DNA from 2 places in the Roseateles paludis genome. Region 2 is predicted to be linked to the other one. Evidence: predicted binding sites of a transcription regulator. Region 2 holds the regulator's gene; the other holds the start of a gene.
The links. The regulator NrdR, encoded in region 2, represses ribonucleotide reductase genes. The targets are predictions, from matches to a motif close to CACNANATNTNGTG.
Positions count from the first base shown of each region.

Region 1: the regulator NrdR is predicted to act here: its motif matches at 3,132-3,145, upstream of ABDJ85_RS17185 (ribonucleoside-diphosphate reductase subunit alpha).

Region 1 is NZ_JBDPZD010000006.1:53,135-61,899, forward strand. It holds gene ABDJ85_RS17175 (two-component system sensor histidine kinase NtrB) at 1-1,473, shown strand, start outside; gene ABDJ85_RS17180 (sigma-54-dependent transcriptional regulator) at 1,470-2,906, shown strand; gene ABDJ85_RS17185 (ribonucleoside-diphosphate reductase subunit alpha) at 3,362-6,283, shown strand; gene ABDJ85_RS17190 (ribonucleotide-diphosphate reductase subunit beta) at 6,431-7,630, shown strand; gene ABDJ85_RS17195 (histone H1-like DNA-binding protein) at 7,844-8,377, shown strand; gene ABDJ85_RS17200 (zinc-ribbon and DUF3426 domain-containing protein) at 8,544-8,765, opposite strand, start outside.
Region 2 is NZ_JBDPZD010000010.1:50,754-59,518, forward strand. It holds gene ABDJ85_RS19915 (glycosyl hydrolase 115 family protein) at 1-67, opposite strand, end outside; gene ABDJ85_RS19920 (YdcF family protein) at 209-976, shown strand; gene ubiD (4-hydroxy-3-polyprenylbenzoate decarboxylase) at 1,143-2,714, opposite strand; gene ABDJ85_RS19930 (lytic transglycosylase domain-containing protein) at 2,886-3,740, shown strand; ZMP/ZTP riboswitch at 3,761-3,885, shown strand; gene glyA (serine hydroxymethyltransferase) at 3,952-5,202, shown strand; gene nrdR (transcriptional regulator NrdR) at 5,221-5,664, shown strand; gene ABDJ85_RS19945 (GspH/FimT family pseudopilin) at 5,869-6,405, shown strand; gene ABDJ85_RS19950 (type IV pilin protein) at 6,533-7,012, shown strand; gene ABDJ85_RS19955 (pilus assembly FimT family protein) at 6,997-7,644, shown strand; gene ABDJ85_RS19960 (PilW family protein) at 7,632-8,387, shown strand; gene ABDJ85_RS19965 (pilus assembly PilX family protein) at 8,384-8,765, shown strand, end outside.

The sequences.
Region 1 (8,765 bases), on a different contig from region 2:
GCCGCCGAGGCCCTGTTGCTGTGGGCCTTGCCGCCGCTGCGTCGTGGCGTCACCGCGCGCAGCCTCGCGCGCGTCAGCCACCTGCACTGGTGGAGCCTGATCGGCATTGACTTGCTGCTCTTCGGGGCGCTGCACAGCCTCGATGCCAGCAGCGTCAACTACGGCGCGCTCTTCGTCATGCCCGTGCTCACGGCGGGTGTGTTGTGCCCACGCCTACTGGCCCTGGCCACGGCGGCCATGGCGACGCTGGCCCTGCTGGTGCCCGAGCTGTGGAGCCTGCTGACCAATGACGGCGGCAGCCTGCGCTTCACCCAGGTGGGTCTGGTGGGTGGCGGGCTCTTTGTCGTGGCCTTGCTGACCAGCGAGCTGGCCGGGCGTCTGGCGCGCGAAGAGCGTGCGGCGCGCGGCAGCCTGGCCATGGCACGCCAGCAGGAGCAGCTGAGCCGCCTCGTGATCGACGAGATGCAGGCCGGCGTGCTGGTGGTGGACCGACGGGGCCGGGTGCGTGCGGCCAACCCGGCGGCCGGGCAGTTGTTGGGCGAGGCGCAGCCGCTGTCGCTGCGCGGCCGCGCGGCCTGGCAGCCCTTGGTGGCGGCGGTCGAGCGCGCCTTTGCCGAAGGCGCCTGGCCGGAGAACGGCGGCGACGTGGTGTTGCTGCTGCCCGGCGGGGTGTCGCGCAGCCTGCGCCTGCGGCTGCGCTTCACGCGGCGGCGCGAGCAGCAAGGGGGCGAGGAGCTGTGCGTGCTGCTGCTGGAAGACAACCGCGAGCTGCTGGCGCGCAGCCGCCAGGAGAAGCTGGCTGCCATGGGCCGCGTGTCGGCCGGCATTGCGCACGAGATCCGCAACCCGCTGGCCGCCATCGCGCAGGCCAATGCCTTGCTGTCCGAAGACCTGGTGGGTTCGCGCAATGAGCAGCTGACCCAGATGATCGGCTCCAACGTGCAGCGCCTCAAGCGCCTGGTGGACGATGTGATGGAGGTGGCGCCTGGCGTGGGTCCCACCAGCCAGCCGCTGGATGCTGCGCAGCTGCTGCGCGATGTCGTCGAGGACTGGGTGCGCATCAATGGTCTGGCAGGCTCGGGCCGCTTTGTGCTGCAGCCCTTGCCGGCTGATGCGATGGTGCTGTTCGAGCCCGAGCATTTGCGGCGCGTGCTGGTGAACTTGCTCGACAACGCGCTGCGCCATGCCACTCATGACGCTGGCGCCATCCAGCTCTCTCTCGCCCCGTTGGCCGAGGACCCGGAAGCGCTGGAGCTGGTGGTCTACAGCGCCGCAGCGGCCATCGCGCCCGAGATTGAGCGGCATTTGTTTGAACCTTTCTTCTCGACGCGCAGCCGAGGTTCCGGCCTGGGGCTCTACATTTGCCGTGAGCTGTGCGAGCGCCACAACGGCCGTATCGAATACCGCCGCCGCCGCACCGAGCCCGAGGGCAATGAGTTCTGCGTCCAGATGCGCCGATTCCACCAAGCATGAGTTCCAAACCCCGCCTCCTGGTCGTTGACGACGAGCCCGATCTGCGCACGCTCTACGAGCTGTCGCTGCTGCGCGAAGGCTACGAGGTGGACAGTGCGGCCGGCGTGGCCGAGGGCCTGGCACTGCTGGCGGCGGGCAGCTACAACGCCGTCATCACCGACATGAAGCTGCCCGATGGCAGCGGCCTGGATGTGCTGCGCTGGCTGGAGCAGCGCGGCCGGGGCGAGAAGACCCTGGTCATCACGGCCTTTGGTTCGGCCGAGAACGCCGTCGAGGCCCTCAAGGCGGGCGCGTACGACTACCTGACCAAGCCGGTGGATCTGCGGCAGTTCCGCCTGGTGGTGGCCTCGGCCCTGGGCCGCAGCGCACCCGACCGCGAGGAGCGCCGTGCCCCGCCGCGCAGCCCGCAAGGCGCCATGGCCCGGCTGGCGGGCCAGTCGGCGGCGCTGCATGAAGTGCGCTCGCTCATCACCAAGGTGGCGCGCAGCATGGCGCCGGTGCTGGTGAACGGCGAGTCTGGCACCGGCAAGGAGCTGGTGGCGCGCGCCATCCACGAGTGCGGCGCCCGAGGCAGTCAGCGCTTTGTGGCCGTCAACTGCGGCGCCATCCCCGAGAACCTGCTGGAGGCCGAGTTCTTTGGCTACCGCAAGGGGGCCTTCACCGGCGCGCAGGAGGACCGCGAGGGCTTCTTCCAGGCGGCCGATGGCGGCACCTTGTTCCTCGACGAAATCGGTGACCTGCCGCTGGCCATGCAGAGCAAACTGCTGCGCGCGATCCAGGAGCGCTCGGTGCGCCCCGTGGGGGCGGTCGTCGAAGCGGCGGTGAACGTGCGCGTCGTGAGCGCCACCCACAAGGACCTGGCGGCCGAGGTGGCGGCCGGGCGCTTCCGGCAAGACTTGTTCTACCGGCTCAATGTGATCCAGATCCGCGTGCCGCCGCTGCGCGAGCGCCTGGAGGACCTGCCCGAGATCAGCGACCGCGTGCTTGAGCGCATCGCGCACGATGCCGGCGTCTCGCCGGCCCCGCGCCTCACTGCGGCGGCGCTGGAGACGCTGTCGCGCTACGCCTTCCCGGGCAATGTGCGTGAGCTGGAGAACCTGCTGCACCGCGCGCTGGCGCTGGTGGGCGGCGAGTGGATCGACGCTGACGAACTGGGCCTGCCCGACACCTTGCTTGACGACACCCGCAGCGACACACAGTTCGCAGCCATCGACGGCGAGGTGCATGCCAAGGGCAGCGCTGGCGAGGTCAGCGTGCCCGATGCGCTGCCCGAAGACCTTGCCGCCTACCTGGATGAAGTCGAGCGCGCCATCCTGCTGCGCGCGCTTGAAAAGCATCGTTACAACCGCACCGCCGCTGCCGCGAGCCTGGGACTGTCCCTAAGACAGATCCGCTACCGCATGGCGCGGCTCGGCATCACCGCGGGCGACTAGCCGAGATCGCCACTGCATCGGCCCCAGGATTGGCGCGGGCCAGCGGGCCAAAAGTGCGCCCAAGCGAGCATTGGCGCGGGGTTGTGGGGTGCGAGGTCCATGCCATCGCACTTGCCGGCCCGATGCTCAATTTCCGGCGTCCATTTGTGCGCTTCCGCTAGCCCTCCGGGCTGTCGTCGTCAAGCGGATTGATACGCTATGGGTAGTGGTTGAGCGAGGCATAGGCCACAGATATAGTGTCCTGCATGCTATTCTGCTGAACCGGTTGACCCCCAATGCCCACTCCCTGGTTCGTCGAGCAAACGCCCCTGCGGCGCACCGTGTCACGAACCCCCTCGCGAGTGTTTTGGCCCGCCAGTCAGCCGGACTTTCTGACCCCAACGCCATGAGTGCTTGAGCACTTGTAGGCGTGAGCTTTGCCGTATCGCTTTCCGACCCCACAGAGAGGACGTTCCATGCTTCAAGATGCCGTTGCGACCAGCGCCGCCGCTTCCTCCGCCCCCTTCTCGCCGGACCTGTCCGGCGCCGCGCCTCGCACGACGTCTCCGAGCGAGATCGTCCCGCCGACCGTTTACCAGTCCTACCAGATCATTCGCCGCAATGGCGCCGTCGTCGCCTTTGAGCCGAGCAAGATCGCGGTCGCTTTGATGAAGGCCTTCCTGGCCGTGCATGGCACCGGTGGCGCGGCGTCGGCCAGCGTGCGCGAGACGGTGGAGCAACTGACCCAGAACGTCGTCCGCGCCTTGCTGCGCTCGCGTCCGAGTGGCGGCACCTTCCACATCGAAGACGTGCAAGACCAGGTCGAGCTCGGCCTGATGCGCAGCGGCCATCACGAAGTGGCGCGCGCCTATGTGCTGTACCGCGAGCGCCGCGCTCAAGAGCGCGCCCGTGCCGGCGAAGCGACCAAGGCGGCCGAGCCGCAGTTCATGGTGCTGGACGGTGGCGAGCGCCGTGCACTCGACCTCGGCAGCCTGCGCAACCTGATCGCCTCCGCCTGCGAGAACCTCGGCGCCGATGTGCGCCCCGAGCCCGTGCTGGCCGAGACCCAGCGCAATCTGTACGACGGCGTGCCGATGGAGGAGGTCTACAAGGCCGCCATCCTCGCTGCGCGCACCCTGATCGAGAAGGATCCGGGCTACAGCCGCGCCACCGCGCGCTTGCTGCTGCACACCATCCGCCGCGAGATCCTGGGCCGTGAGGTCATGCAGGCTGAGATGTCGCAGGCCTATGCCGACTACTTCCCCGGCTTCATCAAGCGCGGCGTGCAAGCCGAGTTGCTGGACGAGAAGCTGCAACAGTTCGACCTGGCCAAGCTGGGCGCGGCGCTCAAGGCTGAGCGTGACCTGCAGTTCGATTACCTCGGCCTGCAGACCCTGTACGACCGCTACTTCCTGCACATCGAGGACGTCCGCATCGAACTGCCCCAGGCCTTCTTCATGCGCGTCGCCATGGGCCTGGCACTGAACGAGATCGACCGCGAAGCCCGCGCCATCGAGTTCTACAACGTGCTCTCCACCTTCGACTTCATGTCGAGCACGCCGACCTTGTTCAACTCCGGCACCCGCCGCTCGCAGCTCTCCAGCTGCTACCTCACTACTGTCGAGGACGACCTGGACGGCATCTACGAGGCGCTGAAGGAGAACGCGCTGCTGTCCAAGTTTGCCGGCGGCCTCGGTAACGACTGGACCAATGTCCGTGCGCTGGGCTCCTATATCAAGGGCACCAATGGCAAGAGCCAGGGCGTCGTGCCCTTCCTCAAGGTCGTGAACGACACCGCTGTGGCCGTCAACCAGGGTGGCAAGCGCAAAGGCGCGGTCTGCGCCTATCTGGAAAGCTGGCACCTCGACATCGAAGAGTTCCTGGAGCTGCGCAAGAACACCGGCGACGACCGCCGCCGCACGCACGACATGAACACGGCGAACTGGATCCCTGATCTGTTCATGAAGCGCGTCATCGAAGGTGGCGACTGGACCCTGTTCTCGCCCAGCACCTGCCCCGATCTGCACGACAAGTTCGGCAAGGACTTTGAGACGGCCTATGTCGGCTATGAGCAGAAGGCTGACCGCGGTGAGCTCAAGCTCTTCAAGCGCATGCCCGCCAAGGACCTGTGGCGCAGGATGCTCTCGATGCTGTTCGAGACCGGCCACCCCTGGATCACCTTCAAGGACGCCTGCAACGTCCGCTCGCCGCAGCAGCATGTTGGCGTCGTGCACTCGTCCAACCTCTGCACCGAGATCACGCTCAACACCAATGAGAGCGAGATCGCCGTCTGCAACCTCGGCTCGGTCAACCTCGCCCAGCACTTGAAGGATGGCCAGATTGATCAGGCCAAGCTCAAGAAGACGGTGGCCACGGCGATGCGCATGCTCGACAACGTCATCGACATCAACTACTACGCCGTCAAGAAGGCGCGCGACTCCAACCTGCGTCATCGCCCGGTCGGCCTCGGCATCATGGGCTTCCAGGACGCGCTCTACCAACTGCGCACGCCCTATGCCTCGGAGGCTGCGGTTGAGTTTGCCGACCGTTCGATGGAAGCTGTCTGCTACCACGCGTACTGGGCGTCGACCGAACTCGCCGCCGAGCGTGGCCGCTACTCCAGCTACAAGGGCTCGCTGTGGGATCGCGGCATCCTGCCGATCGACTCCATCGACCTGCTGGCTGAACAGCGCGGTGGCTACGTGGACGTGGACCGTTCGGTGAGCATGGACTGGGACGCCCTGCGCGGCCGCATCGCCGAGCACGGCATGCGCAACAGCAACTGCATCGCCATCGCCCCGACGGCCACCATCTCCAACATCATCGGCGTGGACGCCTCGATCGAGCCTTGCTTCGGCAACCTGTCGGTCAAGTCCAACCTGTCGGGCGAGTTCACGGTCATCAACGAATCGCTGGTGCGTGACCTCAAGAAGCTCGGCCTCTGGGACGACGTGATGGTCATGGACCTCAAGCACTTCGATGGTTCGCTGCGCCGCATCGACCGCGTGCCTGAAGACGTCAAGGCGCTCTACGCGACGGCCTTTGAAGTCGAGCCCGTGTGGCTGGTCGAGGCCGCGTCGCGCCGCCAGAAGTGGATCGACCAGGCGCAGAGCCTGAACATCTACATGGCCGGCGCCTCGGGCAAGAAGCTCGACGAGACCTACAAGCTCGCCTGGCAGCGTGGCCTCAAGACCACCTACTACCTCCGCACCATCAGCGCCACGCAGGCCGAGAAGAGCACGGTCACGCGCACGGGTCAGCTCAACGCAGTGTCTTCAGCACCCGCTGCCGCAGCCGCCGCAACGCCTGCGCCGATGGCTGCCGCCGAGCCTGATGTGCCTGCGACCGACATCAAGTTCTGTTCGATCGACAACCCCGACTGCGAAGCTTGCCAGTGATCGTGCAACGCAGCATGCAGTTGTCTATACAACTTCGTGCTGCGTTTTCGATGCCCTCGTGCAACAGGACGGGCTCTCGCGGCTTGCCAAGGCTTGTTGAGCTGTTGAGCCCCTACCGATAATTCACCGCCACAGGAAGACCCCACCATGCTGGTCTGGGACGAAGACACCGCCTCCACCGACACCTCTGCCGCCATCAAGGCCGCACCCCAAAACGCGACGGGCGTGATGCCCGTGACGCGTGAGGCTTCAACCCCTTTTGTTGCTCCTGTCGCCACCTCCGCTCCCGAGTTGCCTGAGCCCCGCCTGAGCGGCGAGCCGGCCTCCGCACGCCGCGTCCGCGCGGCTGACAAGCGCATCATCAACGGCCAGACCGACGTCAACCAACTGGTGCCGTTCAAGTACAAGTGGGCCTGGGAGAAGTACCTCGCCACCTGCGCCAATCACTGGATGCCGCAGGAAGTGAACATGAGCCGCGACATCGCGCTCTGGAAGGACCCCAACGGCCTGACCGAAGACGAGCGCCGCATCATCAAGCGCAACCTCGGCTTCTTCGTCACCGCCGACTCGCTGGCCGCCAACAACATCGTGCTCGGCACCTACCGGCACATCACGGCGCCCGAGTGCCGTCAGTTCCTGCTGCGTCAGGCCTTCGAAGAGGCCATCCACACGCACGCCTATCAGTACATCGTTGAGTCCCTCGGCCTCGACGAGAGTGAAATCTTTAACGCCTACAACGAAGTTCAGTCCATCCGCGACAAGGACGAGTTCCTGATCCCGTTCATCGACGCGATCATGAAGCCCGAGTTCAAGACCGGCACACCCGAAGCCGATCAGACCCTGCTCAAGAGCCTGATCGTGTTTGCCTGCTTGATGGAAGGCCTGTTCTTCTATGTCGGCTTCACCCAGATCCTGGCCATGGGCCGCCAGAACAAGATGACCGGTGCCGCCGAGCAGTACCAGTACATCCTGCGCGACGAGTCCATGCACTGCAATTTCGGCATCGACCTCATCAACCAGATCAAGCTTGAGAACCCGCACCTCTGGACCTCCGAGTTCAAGGCCGAGATCAAGGCCTTGTTCATGAAGGCTGTCGAGCTGGAGTACCGCTACGCCGAGGACACCATGCCGCGTGGCGTGCTGGGCCTCAACGCTTCGATGTTCAAGGGCTATCTGCGCTTCATCGCCAACCGGCGTGCCACGCAGATCGGGCTGGAGGCGCTCTTCCCGAACGAAGAGAACCCCTTCCCCTGGATGAGCGAAATGATCGACTTGAAGAAGGAGCGCAACTTCTTCGAGACCCGCGTGATCGAGTACCAGAGCGGCGGCGCGCTGAGCTGGGACTGATCCGAACTTTTTGCGCTGCAAGAGATCAAGACACGTGACGGCATCCTCCAACGACCAGCAGGTCCGGGCCATAGAGCCCATGGGGTGGCGTCATTCCCGCGTTCATGGCATCGGAGCGTTCCTCCTGGACGACTCGCGGGCCATGGATAGCCGCACGGCTTCGGACCGGTTCGAAGCAGGCGGTTTTTTCTCAACTTGATCAAGGAGAAACACATGGCAACTGCAACCAAGAAGGCTCCGGCCAAGAAGGCTCCGGCCAAGAAGGCCGCTCCGGCGAAGAAGGCCGCTCCGGCCAAGAAGGCCGCTGCAAAGAAGGCCCCGGCCAAGAAGGCCGCTCCGGCGAAGAAGGCCGCTCCGGCCAAGAAGGCCGCTGCGAAGAAGGCCGCTCCGGCCAAGAAGGCGCCTGCCAAGAAGGCCGCTCCGGCCAAGAAGGCTGCGGCTAAGAAGGCCGCTCCGGCCAAGAAGGCTGCACCGGCCAAGAAGGCCGCGATGCCTACCAAGAAGGCCGCTGCCAAGCCGGCTGCCAAGAAGGCTGCTCCCAAGAAGGCCGCTGCGCCCAAGAAGGCTGCTGCCAAGCCCGCCGCCAAGCCGGCTGCCAAGAAGGCTGCGCCCAAGAAGGCCGCCGCCAAGCCTGCCCCTGCTGCCAAGCCTGCCCCTGCGCCTGCTGCCGCCGCTCCGGCCCCGGCTGCCAAGACGGCTCTGAGCCCTCAGGCTGCCTGGCCCTTCCCGACCGGCAACAAGCCCTGAGCCTGAATGCCGACACTGGCGCTTTGGCGCCGGTGTCGGTTCAATGGCAACTGTGCTGCACCCGCCACGGCCTCGTGCCCTGGCGGGTTTTTCTTGCGCGCTTGGTTTGTCGGTCTGGCGTGCGGCGCGGCCTCAGCGCTTCAGCGCGCGATCGATCTGCCGGCGCTCAAGGCTGGAACACGTCCACCGTGTAACCCGTGACCCGATGCGTGCCCGTCGAGAGGGGCAGCGAGAACGCCTTCTCGGCCTCGGGCCCGAGACGATCCACAGCCGGCACGAGTGCCGTGGGCGGGAAGACGCGCCGTGCTAGCAGGGCACCGCTGGCGTCAGTGAGGCTCAGCTCCACCCAGGGCATGGCCACCTCGACGGCCGAGGTGTTGCGCAAACT
Region 2 (8,765 bases):
GCAACGCGCCCCAGCGGGCGGCAAAGGCTTTCAGGCCTTGGGATGTGGCAAGAGGCAATGGGTTCATGGGGCGGCGATAGCGGCTTGAAGAGACTGCGTTGAAGGCTCAATGACAGGAAAATATGGTAGCGCTACCTAAACATCAAAACCAAGCCGTCACAATGCCGCCCACCTCATCGTCATCCCTGACTTAAGAAGAACCGCTGCCGTGGATTTCGGCCTCCTCAAGACGCTGGTGCTGATCGTGCTACTGCCGCCGGTCTCGCCGATGCTGGTCATCGTGGCTGCGTGGTGTTTGCGCCGTCGCCGGGGTGCTGGTGCGCTCTTTGGCTTGGGGCTGGCATTGCTGTGGTTCAGCGCCACCGACGCGGCGGGGCAGTGGCTCACTCAGCAGGTGCTGGCACCGCCGCCCGCGTTGCGGCCGGCCGATCTGCCACGAGGCCCCAAGACGGCCATCCTGGTGCTGGGCGGCGGCATCCGCCAGCATGTGCCGGAGTACGACGCCGCAGGCCTGCAGGCCCTGACGCAGGAGCGGCTGAACTACGGCGTCTGGCTGGCCCGCCAGACGGGCGACGCGCTGGCCTTCAGTGGCGGCATTGGCTGGGCCGCGCGAGACCAAACCCTGTCTGAAGCCGAAGTCGTCAGCCGGGTGGCGAAGGAGCAGTACGGCATCACCCTGGCCTTGGCCGAGAGCACCTCGCGCGACACACGAGAGAACGCGCAGAACACCCTGCCCTTGCTGACCCGCGCGGGGTTCCAGCGCGTCATCCTGGTGACGCATGACCTGCACATGCCGCGCGCCTTGCGGGCCTTCAAGAACGCCACCGGCGCGGAGTCACTCGAAATCATTCCGGCACCGCTAGGCATGAACGACGGGAACTACAGCGCCCTGACCGACTGGTGCCCGTCTGATGCTGGCCTGCACCGCGTGCGCTACGTCATGTACGAAGCCCTGGCGCGGCTGACCGGACGCTAAGCCCACAAAGAGAAAGCCCCTCCGGGCCGTAGCCGGGAGGGGCGGGTGGGCATGGCCACCACTTGGGGGCTCCAAAGCGTCTGCTTCGGGGCTCCTGGCGCGCAAAGATTGCGCCAGCTGGTTTGCCTGACAGGCCTTTGGAGATTAGGTCAGGCCCAGACCAAATTCAAGGACGATCTTGGGGTGGCATCTGCCCGAACAGCGTCTCGAACAGCGCATCGGCGCGGGCGCGCACGGTGTCAGGCAGATGGATCACCCGGCCCCACTCACGCTCGGTTTCACCGGGCCATTTGTTGGTGGCGTCCAGCCCCATCTTGCCTCCAATGCCGCTCTGGGGCGACGCGAAATCGAGGTAGTCAATGGGCGTCTGCGACACCAGCGTGGTGTCACGCACCGGGTCCATGCGCGTGGTGACGGCCCAAACCACGTCCTTCCAGTCCCGCACGTCCACATCGTCATCCACGACGACGATGAACTTGGTGTACATGAACTGCCGCAGAAAGCTCCAGAGCCCGAACATCACCCGCTTGGCGTGACCGGCATAGGCCTTCCGGATCGACACCACGGCCATGCGATAGCTGCAGCCCTCGGGCGGCAGATAGAAATCCACGATCTCGGGAAACTGCTTCTGCAGGATGGGCACGAAGACCTCATTGAGCGCCACGCCCAGCACCGCGGGCTCGTCGGGGGGCTTACCGGTGTAGGTCGAGTGGTAGATCGGGTCCTTGCGGTGTGTCAGGCGCGACAGCTCAAAGACCGGGAACCAATCCTGCTCGTTGTAGTAGCCGGTGTGATCGCCAAAGGGGCCTTCCAGCGCGTGCAGATAGCCGCCCTTCTCCTTGAGGGGCACGCCCAGCTCGCTGACACCCGTGTAGCCCGGCGCGGCCACCGGGATGTGCCCTTCCAGCACGAACTCGGCGCTGGCCGGGGCCTGCAAGGCCAGGCCGTCGCCCACGGCGGTGTTCACCAGCTCGGTGCGCGCGCCGCGCAGCAAGCCGGCAAATTGGTACTCGGACAGCGTGTCCGGCACGGGCGTGACGGCCCCGAGGATGGTGGCCGGGTCAGCCCCAAGCGCGACGGCAATGGGAAACGGCTGCCCGGGCTTGGCAAGCGCAAAGTCGCGGAAGTCCAGCGCCCCACCCCGATGCGCCAGCCAGCGCATGATGACTTGGCGTCGCCCGATCAACTGCTGCCGGTAGATGCCGAGGTTCTGCCGGCTGCGCGCCCGGGGCCCACCCTGCGGCCCGCGGGTGATGACGAGGCCCCAGGTGATCAGCGGCCCGGCGTCGTCTGGCCAGCAGGTCTGGATGGGCAGGCGCTGCAGGTCGATGTCCGGCCCGTCAACGCACACCTGCTGGCAGGGTGCGGCGCGCACGAGCTTGGGCTTCATGTCCCACACCGCGCGCACCATGTCCAGCAGCTTGCCAGCCTCCTTGAGTCCCCGGGGCGGTTCGGGCTCTTTGAGCCGGGCGAGCAGTTCGCCGATGCCTCGCAGCTCGGACACCTGCTCGGCCCCCATGCCCAGCGCCACACGGCGCGGCGTGCCGAAGAGGTTGGCCAGCACCGGGACGTCGTGGCCCGTCGGGCGCTCGAACAGCAGGGCCGGCCCGCCGGCGCGCAACACTCGGTCGCTCAAGGCCGTCATTTCAAGCACCGGCGAGACCGGTTCGGCCACGCGCCGCAGCTCGCCCTGACGCTCCAGGCCGGCCATGAAATCTCGCAGGTCGCCGTATTTCATATGACTCCAAATTATTTAAGACCAATCTCTCTAGCTTGACTGGTTATTGTTGGCACCTAGAATCTCGGCCTATTCGGGTTTTCATGAGGTGGCTTCCAGCCTCGCTCCCCGCGGCGCCCGTCAGGCATGACGGGCTCAAGACGGGCATTATGGAGACCCGATCCGTGATCCATGTCACACACCAAGCATCAACCCCCTCTGCTGAAAACCGCCCTTGAACTCCGGGCGGCTGGTTCGCTCTTCCTGCGCGACGTGGCGCAGGGCGTGCTGCTCTTCAGCCACAACACCCTGGCCCTGGTGGGCCTGGCAGTGCTGGCCGTGGCCTTCGTGTTTGGCAGTCAGGCGGACCTGCGGATGCGGCTTGAGTCTGCCGCCTTGGGCTGGTTGCACGCCCGCCATGAAGCCCGCGCGGCGGCTGAAGGCGACGTGCTGTCGGTCTCGGCCGAGCCGGACGCCATCTCTCGCGCCACCGTGCTGAGCCCTCAGGAGTTGAGCAAGCAACAGGCCGCCGTGGCGCTTTGGCTGGCCCGCCGCTACCAAGTCGCGCCCGAGCCCGTCAGCCGCCTCGTCAAAGAGGCCTGGGAGCTGGGGCCGCGCGCCAAGTTGGACCCTGCCCTGATCCTGGCGGTGATGGCCATCGAGTCGCGCTTCAACCCCTTCGCCCAGAGTTCGGTCGGCGCTCAGGGCCTGATGCAGGTGATGAAGCGCGTCCATGACGACAAGTTCGAGGTCTTTGGGGGCTCGCTGGCCACCTTCGACCCGGTGACCAACCTGCGCGTCGGCGTCCAGGTCCTGCGCGACTGCATCGCCCGAGCGGGCTCCGTCGAAGACGGCCTGCGCTACTACGTCGGCGCCGCCAATGCCGAGGAAGACTCTGGCTACGCAGCCCGCGTGCTGGCTGAGCTGGAACTGTTGCGTGGCGTGATCCAAGGCCGCGCCGTCCCGCCGAACAGCCCCAACAAACCGCGTGAGCCTAGCCCTCCCGCAGCCGTGCCGCCCGGCGAGGTCGCGTTGAATTCCCGCTGAAGCGGGCCCCGTAATACACTGGCGCCTCACGCGACTGGCGATCATGGCCCCGACCCGAGAGGGTTTGCGCGGCCGGAGGTGGACAACCACTGGGGAGCGTGAAGTGGCACCTGCCGCTTTTAAGCCGTTCGCCTGGGCAACTCCGCTCGATGCTGCACGCTTGCGCGCCGCACCGCTGCCGGAGCACACCGCCACCGACTGATCACACACCATGTTTGACCGCCGCACCGCGACCCTGGCCCTGACGGACCCCGAAATCTTTGCTGCCGTCCAGCAAGAGAACCAGCGCCAGCAAGACCACATCGAGCTGATCGCCTCCGAAAACTACACCTCGCCCGCCGTCATGGAGGCGCAGGGCAGCCAGTTGACGAATAAGTACGCCGAGGGCTACCCCGGCAAGCGCTATTACGGCGGCTGCGAGTACGTGGACGTGGTCGAGCAACTGGCCATCGACCGGGTCAAGCAGCTCTTCGGCGCCAACTTTGCCAATGTGCAGCCCAACTCGGGCTCGCAAGCCAACCAGGCGGTGTTCTTTGGGCTGCTTCAGCCGGGCGACACCATCATGGGCATGAGCCTCGCCGAAGGCGGCCACCTGACGCACGGCATGCCGCTGAACATGAGCGGCAAGTGGTTCAAGGTTGTCAGCTACGGCCTCGACGCCCAGGAAGCCATCGACTACGACGCGATGGAACGCCTGGCCCGCGAGCACAAGCCCAAGCTCATCATTGCCGGTGCCTCCGCCTACTCGCTGCACATCGACTTCGCGCGCTTCGCCAAGATTGCCAAGGAAATTGGCGCCTACTTCATGGTGGACATGGCGCACTACGCCGGGCTGATTGCCGCAGGCGTCTACCCCAACCCCCTGCCCTATGCTGATGTGGTCACGTCCACCACCCACAAGAGCCTGCGTGGCCCGCGTGGCGGCATCATCCTGATGAACGACGAGGCGATTGCCAAGAAGATCAACTCGGCGATCTTCCCCGGCATTCAGGGCGGCCCCCTGATGCACGTCATCGCCGGCAAGGCTGTTGCCTTCAAGGAAGCGCTCGGGCCGGACTTCAAGGCCTACCAGGCCCAGGTCGTCGCCAATGCCAAGGTGCTTGCCGAGACCCTGATCTCGCGCGGCTTGCGCATCGTGTCCGGCGGCACACAGAGCCATGTCATGCTGGTTGACCTCCGCCCCAAGAACCTGACGGGCAAGGAAGCCGAAGCCATCCTCGGTGCCGCCCACATGACCTGCAACAAGAACGGCATCCCGAACGACCCGCAAAAGCCGATGGTCACGAGCGGTATCCGTCTGGGTACGCCCGCCATGACCACGCGCGGTTTCGGCGCCGAAGAAGTGCGCTTGACGGCCAACCTGATCGCCGACGTGCTGGACAACCCGCACGACGAGGCGAACATCGCGGCGGTGCGAGCCAAGGTCACCGCACTGACAGCGGCCTTCCCGGTCTACCGCTGAGCCCGGCGAAAGCTCCGCATGCGCTGCCCCTTTTGCGGTCATGCTGAAACGCAGGTGGCGGAGACGCGGGACTCCGACGAGGGTGACGCCGTCCGGCGTCGCCGCCGTTGCCAGTCCTGTGACAAGCGCTTCACCACCTACGAGCGTGCGGACATCACCCTGCCGACCGTCGTCAAGAAAGACGGTCGGCGCGCCGATTTCGACCCCGCCAAGCTGCGAGCCTCGATGCAATTGGCGCTGCGCAAGCGCCCGGTGAGCATCGAGCAGATCGACGAAGCGTTGAGCCGTATCGAAGAAAAGCTGCTCGCCAGCGGCGTGCGTGAGATCGCTTCGACACGCCTGGGTGAATTCGTCATGCGCGAACTAAAGCGCATCGACAAGGTCGCTTACGTCCGCTTCGCCTCCGTCTACCGGAGCTTTGAGGACGTGGACGAGTTCCGGCAGCTGATTCGCGAAATCTGAGCCTGCGCGGCACCCGCGAGCCAATTCTTCGCCCGTTGCCGGCTGATTGCACGTCAATCTCCGGGTTTCTACTTCCCCCTTAAGGGGGATATACCCCCCCTCGCTCCCCCTATCCCCCCCTGCGTTCCCACCAAAGGGGGAAGGACTCGGCGCGCGTCGATTTCTAGAGTTTGCGCATCCCACCACGCAAACCGGAACACGACCATGCGCCACAAGCTCCGCACCCTCCGCAACGCCGCAGGTTTCACCCTGATCGAAGCCTGCATGGCACTCGGCGTCACGGCCACGCTGGCCAGCCAGGCGCTCCCAGCCATGTCTGGCTTGATGCAAAGCCAACGGACCGCCGCCTATGCCGATCGCCTGGCGAGCGACCTGCGTGAGGCACGCACCCTGTCCATCCACCACAACCAGCCGGTGCAGCTTTCCTTTGGTGCCAAGGGCAACACCCAGTGCTACGTCATCTACACCGGGAACGGCACTTGCACCTGCAGCGGCGCAAACACGACCTGCGACGCCGGCGCTGCAGCCCACAAGACCGTTGCCCTCACGGATCAGACCGCACTCAACTACTGGAACAACAAACAGCGCATCACCTTCAGCGCCAGCCAGGGCTTCGGCAGCATGGCCAGCGTGGGGGTGCTAGACGCCAAGGGCAACGGCATCAAGCACGTCATCGCCATCACCGGCCGGATCCGCAGTTGCAGCGTCGATCGCCCCCGCAGCCATCTGCCCAAGTGCTGAAATGACGCGGCCAACAGCCGCCACAAAGGATCCCCACTTCTGGGGACGCTCCGACAAGCGGTTCGCTCTGCCAGATGAACGGGCTTGTCTCGGGCGCCCCCGTACGTTGCGGCTGGACAATGCACCAATGACACAGTCATCAGCTCAGTACCTTTGGGGTCGCCGGGGCAACACGCCGGGGTTTACGCTAATCGAGTTGGCAACCGCGATACTTGTCATAGGTATCTTATCCGCCATTGCCTACCCAAACTATACCAGTTCAATCCAGAAATCGCGACGCGGCGATGCAATTGCCGTGCTGACTGCGATTACGCAGGCACAGGAGCGATATCGGATGTCCCACGCTGCGTATGCAGGCGATACAGAAACGCTTAACGTTGACGTTTCAAAGATTTCCAAGCACTACGAAATTGCAATTAGCGGCGATGCTGTCACTGGAATGACAAATGTATTTCGCCTTACTGCCACGCCGCTGTCTACCAGCCCACAGTCGAATGATTTACGCTGCGGCCAGCTGATCGTCTCCCTGATCAGGGGACAATTGGAATATATTTCCAAGGACTCGACCGGGGCATCCATTACAACGCCCGAATGCTGGCCAAAATGATGCGATCGAATTTGAATTTCATGGCCGCAAACACTGCAATGCAGCGCGGCGTTGGGTTGATCGAGATGGCGGTTGTATTGGTCGTTGGAAGCATTATTGCTGCCACCGTCATTCCGAGTATGATGGATGCCGCCCAGCGTAAGAAGATTATCGCCACGGCCAACGAAATTTCCTCCCTGATGGGCTATGCACGCTCAGAAAGCCTGAACTCAGGAATTGATATTGATATTTCGTTTGATACCGATGCCCACACCAAAGGTGTCAGTTGCGCACTTGTCGCCACGCAGTCAGAAGCCGCGACGACCAAATGCAAATGCTATGACGCCAATATATCGAAGAGCTGCAAGGTTGGTGCCGGCCCTGACGGTGGCAGTATGCTCCGGACATTCTCGATTCCGCTCACCAGCGGCATCACTTTCTCGACCAACTCACTTGTCTGGCCGGCAGCGGGCATGCCAGGAAGATTCAGTGTCACGTATCCTAAATTGACAACCACGCTTCCGGACGACTTGAAAGTCACTATTTCAGGCACCCGCGGCTTCAAGCTTCGTGTGGATTTGAGCACCAGTGGCCGAATCAGTATATGCTCCCCTGACAGGCCAGAAGCTGGGTATCCGGTATGCGCATCATGAAGCTACGCCCCTTGCAGCGCGGCCAGCAGCGCGGCCTCACATTGGTTGAACTCATGGTGGGTATCACCATAGGCCTCATCATTACGGCTGGCGCAAGCATGATGGCCGTCAATCAGATTGGCGAGCATCGCCGCATCACGATTGAAGTACAGATACAGCAAGATCTCAGACTGATTGCCGACATGGTTGCGCAGCAGATTCGTCGAGCTGGATTTCGGGGCTGGTCGGAGTTGGGCGTCTGGGTGCCTGAGCTTGCCGGCGGCGCACCAACACCAGCAATAGAATCCACAAACAACCCGTTTGATGCGCTGTCAGAATCCGATGACGGAAAGACATTGACATTTGTTTACGAGACAAATCCTGTGCTGGGAAAAACCAGGTCAGATATGACCTCCTATGCCGATGACGTCAACGACGCGGATCACGGCGGATTCAAAATTGAGGATGGCGAACTAAAAATTCAGCTCGGTCGCGGCAATTGGCAACCGATCTCAGATAAGAGCAGTTATCGCTTCGATTCGGCGAGGTCAAGCTTCAAAATATCGACCCAGTCTCAATCGCTTGAAGAGTTTTGCGATCTTCCTTGCAATGGCTTGGCAGACTGTCCCCCTCAACAAGACGTACGCACGGTGACCGTGACGCTAGTAGCCACGAGCGTGCTGCTCCAAGACGTCACAAGAACCGTTCAAATTGTGGAGCGAGTGCGCTCCGACAAAATAGTCGGGGTTTGCGCCAAATCATGAAGCACCCTGCATCGTGCGAATTTACCTCGCGTCGGCAATCTGGCGTCGCAACGCTCGTCGTTGTGATGTCTCTATTTCTTCTTATCGGACTTTTGGCTGCCTTTGGTAACCGCAACCTTTTGTTCGAACAACGCATGGCTGGCGCGACCTTCCGTAGCATGCTCGTGAAGCAAATGGGAGATGCGGCGCTTGATTGGAGTATTGCGCAATTGAATTCAGATAAATTGGATTCTGCTTGCGCCCCAAGCAACACGGTCTCGGCAAAAAGGTTTTCGGATTTGTATTTTGATATCGATACCAACAGCCGGAAGATTGTTGCCAAGGAACGAACATTGTCAGACGCTCTCGGGCCGACCAACTGCGTCAGACTATCAGATG